DNA from 2 places in the Micromonospora aurantiaca ATCC 27029 genome. Region 1 is predicted to be linked to the other one. Evidence: predicted binding sites of a transcription regulator. Region 1 holds the regulator's gene; the other holds the start of a gene.
What was found. The regulator HrcA, encoded in region 1, represses chaperone genes, less so after heat shock. The targets are predictions, from matches to a motif close to GGTTNGCACNCTCNNNNNGAGNGTGCNAACC.
Positions count from the first base shown of each region.

Region 2: a site for HrcA is predicted at 1,466-1,496, ahead of groES (co-chaperone GroES). Genes of this name have one in related genera too.

Region 1 covers NC_014391.1:5,467,311-5,470,719, reverse strand. Annotated here, with positions in the region: gene hemW (radical SAM family heme chaperone HemW) at 1-511, shown strand, start outside; gene MICAU_RS33235 (DUF4870 domain-containing protein) at 551-871, opposite strand; gene hrcA (heat-inducible transcriptional repressor HrcA) at 1,394-2,416, shown strand; gene dnaJ (molecular chaperone DnaJ) at 2,490-3,409, shown strand, end outside.
Region 2 covers NC_014391.1:6,093,902-6,097,310, reverse strand. Annotated here, with positions in the region: gene ybaK (Cys-tRNA(Pro) deacylase) at 1-86, opposite strand, end outside; gene MICAU_RS27080 (THUMP-like domain-containing protein) at 142-1,374, opposite strand; gene groES (co-chaperone GroES) at 1,629-1,943, shown strand; gene groL (chaperonin GroEL) at 2,014-3,409, shown strand, end outside.

The sequences.
Region 1 (3,409 bases):
CCGCGGCGAGCTGCCGTACCCCTCCGACGACGTGGCGGCGGACCGCTACCTGGCTGCGGAGGCCGCGCTCGGCGAGGCCGGCTTCTCCTGGTACGAGGTGTCGAACTGGGCCCGGTCGGCGGCGGCGGCGTGCCGGCACAACCTGCTCTACTGGACCGGCGCCGACTGGTGGGGCCTGGGCCCGGGGGCGCACAGCCACGTCGGCGGCGTGCGGTGGTGGAACGTCAAGCACCCGAGCGCGTACGCGGCCCGGCTGGCCGAGGGCGCCTCGCCCGCGCTGGCCCGGGAGCAGCTCACCCCGGACGAGCAGCACATGGAGGACGTGATGCTGCGGGTGCGGCTCGCCTCCGGGCTGCCGCTGGACGTGCTGGACGAGCCCGGCCGGGCGGGCGCCGAGCGGGCCCGGGACGCCGGGCTGCTCGACGCCGGGGCGTACGCGCGAGGGCTTGTGGTGCTGACGCTGCGCGGCCGGCTGCTGGCCGACGCGGTGGTACGCGACCTGCTGCCGTGACCGGCACCGGCCGGCCGCCCCCTCGGCCGGCCGGCGGTGTCACTTGATGAAGTTGTAGGTCATCGGGTAGCGGTAGAGCACACCCTCGTTGGCCTTGACCCCGCCGATGATTCCGAAGATCAGCGGCACCAGCCAGACCAGCATCGGGACGAAGAACAGGATCCCGCAGGTGATGACCGTGATCACCCAGGCGAGCACGCTGGCGATGGTCCAGGTGATCTGGAAGTTCAGCGCCGCGACCGCGTGGGCGCGGACCGTCGGCGACTGCTGACCGCGGGTCATCATCGCGATCAGCGGGGCGACCCAGCCGAGCAGACCGCCGCCGACGATGACACCCGCGGCGCCACCGAAGTGCGCCACCAGGGCCCACGTCTTCTCGTCGTTGTTGGCGTACGCGGCGGGGCCGTACCCGCCACCGGCGGGGTAGCCGGCGCCGTAGCCGGGCGTGCCGCCCGGCGGAGGGTAACCACCGGGGGCGGGTAGCCGCCCGGAGGCGGATAGTCACCGGGCGGGGGATACCCGCCGGCGCCCGGCGCCCCGGACAGTGGAGCGGTGGGCGGTTCGCTGCCCGGCGACGAGCCGTAGGGCGCCGACGGGTCGGGCTGGGGGCCGGAGTCCCCTGCCCCTGGAGGGCGAGGAGGTTCTGTCATGGTCGCCACGGTAGGGGCACCGGTCAACTCGCACCAGAGCGACACAGACCGACGATGACCGGCTGTTCGGCCCTGGTGGGCGGCGCTGTGTGGTGGGCCGCACCGCAGGTCCGTCGGGCGATCATCGCGCCGGCGGGGGTGCCGACGTAGACTGGCACTCGCTACAGTCGAGTGCCAGCCGCCCGGCGGATGCCGCGTGCCGGCCCGGCCGAGGTGCGTCAGGAGGTGGGGAATGGGTCTCGACGACCGCAAACTCGCCGTGCTGCGCGCGATCGTCGAGGACTACGTCGCCACGCAGGAACCGGTCGGCAGCAAGGCCCTGGTCGAGCGGCACCAGCTCGGCGTCTCGCCGGCCACCGTGCGCAACGACATGGCGGTGCTGGAGGAGGAGGGCTACATCCGGCAGCCGCACACCAGTGCCGGCCGGGTGCCCACCGACCGCGGCTACCGCCTCTTCGTCGACCGGCTGTCCCGGGTCAAGCCGCTCAGCCCGGCCGAGCGCCGGGCGATCGAGCGCTTCCTGGTCGGCGCCGTCGACCTGGACGACGTGGTGCACCGCACGGTCCGGCTGCTCGCCCAGCTCACCCGGCAGGTGGCAGTGGTGCAGTACCCGAGCCTGGCCCGCTCCAAGGTGCGCCACCTGGAGCTGGTGCCGATCTCCACCACCCGGCTCATGGTCGTCATGATCGCCGACACCGGCCGGGTCGAGCAGCGGCTGGTCGAGCTGCCCGCCCCGGTGCCCGCCGACGACGTGACCGACCTGCGCCGGCTGGTGAACGAGAAGCTCGTCGGCAGCCAGCTCGCCGAGACGCCGCCGCTGGTGCAGGCGCTCGTCGAGGAGTCCGCGCCGCATCTGCGCCCGGCCATGACCACGCTCTCCACCGTGCTGCTGGAGACGCTCGTGGAACGGCACGAGGAGCGCCTCGCGCTGGCCGGACAGGCCAACCTCACCCGGGGCGGCCTGCTCGACTTCCAGGGCTCGCTGCGGCCCATCCTGGAAGCGCTCGAAGAAGAGGTCGTGCTGCTCAAGCTGATCGGTGAGACGGAGCCGAGCACCACCCGGGTGCTCATCGGCGACGAGAACGAATTCGACAACCTGCGGGCCGCCTCGGTGGTCAGCACCGGCTACGGACCGGGCAGCACGATCGTCGGTGGACTCGGCGTGCTCGGGCCGACCCGGATGGACTACCCCGGCAATATCGCCATGGTGAGGGCCGTGGCACGCTACGTGGGCGAACTGCTGGCCCAGAACTGACCAGTCAGGGCCGACGGCCGGTTCCGGCCGACGACCGGAGCGACGCGAGACGAACATGAGGACACCTAACGCAGTGGCCAGGGACTACTACGGCATTCTCGGCGTGAGCCGGGACGCCTCCGACGACGAGATCAAGCGCGCCTACCGCAAGCTGGCGCGGCAGTTCCACCCGGACGTCAATCCGGACCCGGAGGCCCAGGAGAAGTTCAAGGACATCAACGCCGCGTACGAGGTCCTCTCGGACGACCGGAAGCGGCAGATCGTCGACCTGGGTGGCGACCCGCTCGCCCCGGGCGGCGGCGGCATGGGCGGTCCCGGCGGCCCGGGCGGCGCCGGTCCGTTCGTCGGCTTCCAGGACATCATGGACGCGTTCTTCGGCGGCGCCGCGGGCGGCAGCCGGGGGCCGCGTCCGCGTACCCGCCCCGGTGCGGACGCGATCCTGCGCCTGGAGCTGGACCTCAACGAGACCGCGTTCGGCGTCGAGGCGCCGATCACCGTCGACACCGCCGTGCTCTGCACCACCTGCTCCGGCGCCGGCACCGCCGCCGGCACCCACCTGGCCACCTGCGAGGCGTGCGGCGGCCGGGGCGAGGTGCAGTCGGTGCAGCGGACGTTCCTCGGCCAGGTGGTCTCCGCCCGGCCGTGCACCGTCTGCCAGGGCTACGGCACCACCATCCCGCACCCCTGCCCGACCTGCGCCGGTGACGGCCGGGTGCGCACCCGCCGCTCACTCACCGTGAAGATCCCGGCCGGGGTCGAGGACGGCATGCGGATCCGCCTGGCCCAGCAGGGTGAGGTCGGGCCGGGTGGCGGCACCGCCGGTGACCTCTACGTCGAGATCCACGAGCGGCCGCACGACGTCTACTCCCGCAAGGGCGACGACCTGCACTGCCGGGTCACCGTGCCGATGACCGCGGCCGCGCTGGGCACCCGGCTGACCATCAAGACGCTGGACAGCGAGGAGACGGTCGACGTCAAGCCCGGCACCCAGCC
Region 2 (3,409 bases), 630 kb from region 1:
TCCGGCGAGACGTCGTAGGTGTGGGTGCTGTGGGCGATCTTCCGCTTGCTCAGCAACGCGATCGCCGGAGTGCCAGGGCCCGCCACGGGCTCAAGCTAACCCGCGCGCCGCGACACCGCGAGCCGGAAACGTGAGCCGGGGTCAACCGCCGGGCGGAACCGGCCGGCAGACGAGCACAGTGGGGTCGCCTGCCACCCGGGTCAGCGCCAGACCGGCCGCCTCGTCACCGGACAGCCGCAGGTCGCGGCGCAGCTTCTCCGGCTCCAGCGCCGAGCCGCGCTTACGGATCTCGACCCGGCCGACGCGCCGCTCCCGCAGCAGGGCGCGCAGCCGCTTCAGCGAGAACGGCAGCACGTCGGTGATCTCCAGGCAGCGGGCGAACGGGGTGGGCCGGGCCTCGTCGGCGTACAGGTAGGCGATCGACGGGTCGGCGAGCGTGGCGTCGAGGTCGGCGGCCAGCTCGGCGACCAGGTGCGCGCGCACCACCGCCGGGTCCGGGTCGTAGAGGAACCGCCGCACCGGTCCCACCGGCGCCTCCTGCGCACCGGTCCCGGTGAGGTGATAGGAAGGGCCCCTTTTACTACCGGAGGCGTTAAGAAGGGGCCCTTCCTTCTCGCGCAGCAGGGTGGCGCGGCGTGGGACCTCGGCCAGCTCGCCGCACCAGAGCGCGGCCTCGACCAGGTCGCCGTCCACGCTCACCCACTCCGCCTCGGCGCCGGCCGGGATCAGCGCGTGGTCCAGCCCGGGCGCCACCTTCACCACTGTGCGCGGCACGCGCGCGGCCAGGCCGGTGACGAAGTCCCACGGCGGCGAGTAGGCGTTCGGGTCGAACACACGCCGCCCGGTGCCGGCCCGCCGCCGGGCCGGATCGCAGAACACGGCGTCGACCCCTGTCGCGTCGAACGCCGTGGCGTCACCGCGTTCGACAGTCACCAGGTCGGTCAGCCCGGCCGCCTCGGCGTTCGCGGCGGCCATCGCGGCGGTCACCGGGTCGGCCTCCACCGCGTACACCCGGATGCCGGCGCGGGCCGCGGCGAGCGCGTCGGCCCCCAGCCCGCACCCCAGGTCGGCCAGCGTGGTCACACCCGCGGCCCGCAGCCGCGCGGCGCGCCGGTCGGCGACCGCGCGGCGGGTGGCCTGCTCCAGCCCGGCCCGGGTGAGGAACATCCCGGCCGCCGCCGCGCCGAACTTGCCGACCGCCCGGCGGCGCAGCTCCGCCTGGGTGAGTGCGGCCGCCGCGAGCCCGCCGGGGATTCCGGCCGAACGCAGCGCGGCCGCCGCCGCCAGCGGGTCGCCGCCGGCCACCCGTTCGGCCGCGGCGAGCGCGGCCGACCCCTCGGGGGTACGCAGCGCGGCGAGCTGGTCGAGATCCACGCGCTCATTCTCCCGGCCCGGTTCCGGCGCGACACGGAGGGCGACGCGTTGGCACTCTCCTTGACGGAGTGCTAGCCGAGGAATAACCTGCGATTAGCACTCTCACCCTGAGGGTGCCAACGCCCGAGCCTCGTGCCCGGGGGTTGAGCGCCAGGCGGACCGGCACCCGCGACGACGGCCCCGCCCGGTGGCATGTGGCAGATTGACGCTGGTCGGCATGCCGGCCGGCAACGACACCAAGTACCCGGGAGGGTATGCCCGTGACTACCGCGACCAAGGTTGCGATCAAGCCGCTCGAGGACCGCATCGTGGTCCAGGCGAACGAGGCCGAGACCACCACCGCCTCGGGCATCGTGATCCCCGACACCGCCAAGGAGAAGCCGCAGGAGGGCACCGTCCTCGCTGTCGGCCCGGGCCGGATCGACGACAAGGGCAACCGCGTGCCGATCGACGTGAAGGTCGGCGACACCGTCCTCTACTCGAAGTACGGCGGCACCGAGGTCAAGTACGCCGGCGAGGAGTACCTGGTGCTCTCCGCCCGCGACGTCCTCGCGGTCATCGAGAAGTAAGCAACCGATCAGTGTCGTTGCCCCGGTCCGGCTCGCCGGGCCGGGGCGACGTCGCTTCGAAGGGATACTGATGGCGAAGATCCTCAGCTTCTCGGACGACGCCCGGCACCTGCTCGAGCACGGTGTCAACGCCCTCGCGGACGCGGTGAAGGTCACCCTCGGCCCGCGCGGGCGCAACGTCGTCCTGGACAAGAAGTTCGGTGCGCCCACGATCACCAACGACGGCGTCACCATCGCCAAGGAGATCGAGCTCACCAACCCGTACGAGAACCTCGGCGCGCAGCTGGTCAAGGAGGTGGCGACCAAGACCAACGACGTCGCCGGCGACGGGACCACCACCGCCACCGTGCTGGCCCAGGCCATGGTCCGCGAGGGCCTGCGCAACGTGGCCGCCGGCACCAACCCGACCGGCCTGAAGCGGGGCATCGACGCGGCGGCCGCCAAGGTCTCCGAGGCGCTGCTCGGCAAGGCCGTCGAGGTCGCCGGCAAGGAGTCGATCGCGCACGTCGCGACCGTCTCCGCGCAGGACGCCGCCATCGGCGACCTGATCGCCGAGGCGATGGAGAAGGTCGGCCGCGACGGCGTCATCACCGTCGAGGAGGGCTCCGCGCTCACCACCGAGCTGGAGGTGACCGAGGGTCTCCAGTTCGACAAGGGCTTCATCTCGCCGAACTTCGTCACCGACCTGGAGGCGCAGGAGGCGGTCCTGGAGGACCCGTACATCCTGATCACCACCCAGAAGATCTCGGCGATCGAGGAGCTGCTGCCGCTGCTGGAGAAGGTTCTCCAGAACAACAAGCCGCTGCTCATCGTCGCTGAGGACGTCGAGGGCCAGGCCCTGTCCACGCTCGTGGTCAACGCGCTGCGCAAGACCGTCAAGGTCTGCGCCGTCAAGGCCCCCGGCTTCGGCGACCGCCGCAAGGCGATGCTCCAGGACATGGCGATCCTGACCGGCGCCGAGCTGGTCGCCCCGGAGCTGGGCTACAAGCTCGACCAGGTCGGCCTGGAGGTGCTCGGCACCGCCCGTCGCGTCGTGGTCGACAAGGAGAACACCACAGTCGTCGACGGTGGCGGGCAGGCCTCCGAGGTCGCCGACCGGGTCGCGCAGATCCGCAAGGAGATCGAGGCCTCCGACTCCGAGTGGGACCGAGAGAAGCTGGCCGAGCGGCTGGCGAAGCTCTCCGGCGGCATCGCCGTGATCAAGGTCGGCGCGGCCACCGAGGTCGAGATGAAGGAGCGCAAGCACCGCATCGAGGACGCCATCGCCGCGACCAAGGCCGCGGTCGAGGAGGGCACGGTCCCGGGTGGCGGTGCCGCCCTGGCCCAGATCCTGCCGGCGCTCGACGACGACCTGGGCTTCACCGGTGACGAGAAGGTCGGCGTCTCGATCGTGCGCAAGGCGCTCGTCGAGCCGCTGCGCTGGATCGCCCAGAACGCCGGCCACGACGGCTACGTGGTGGTGCAGA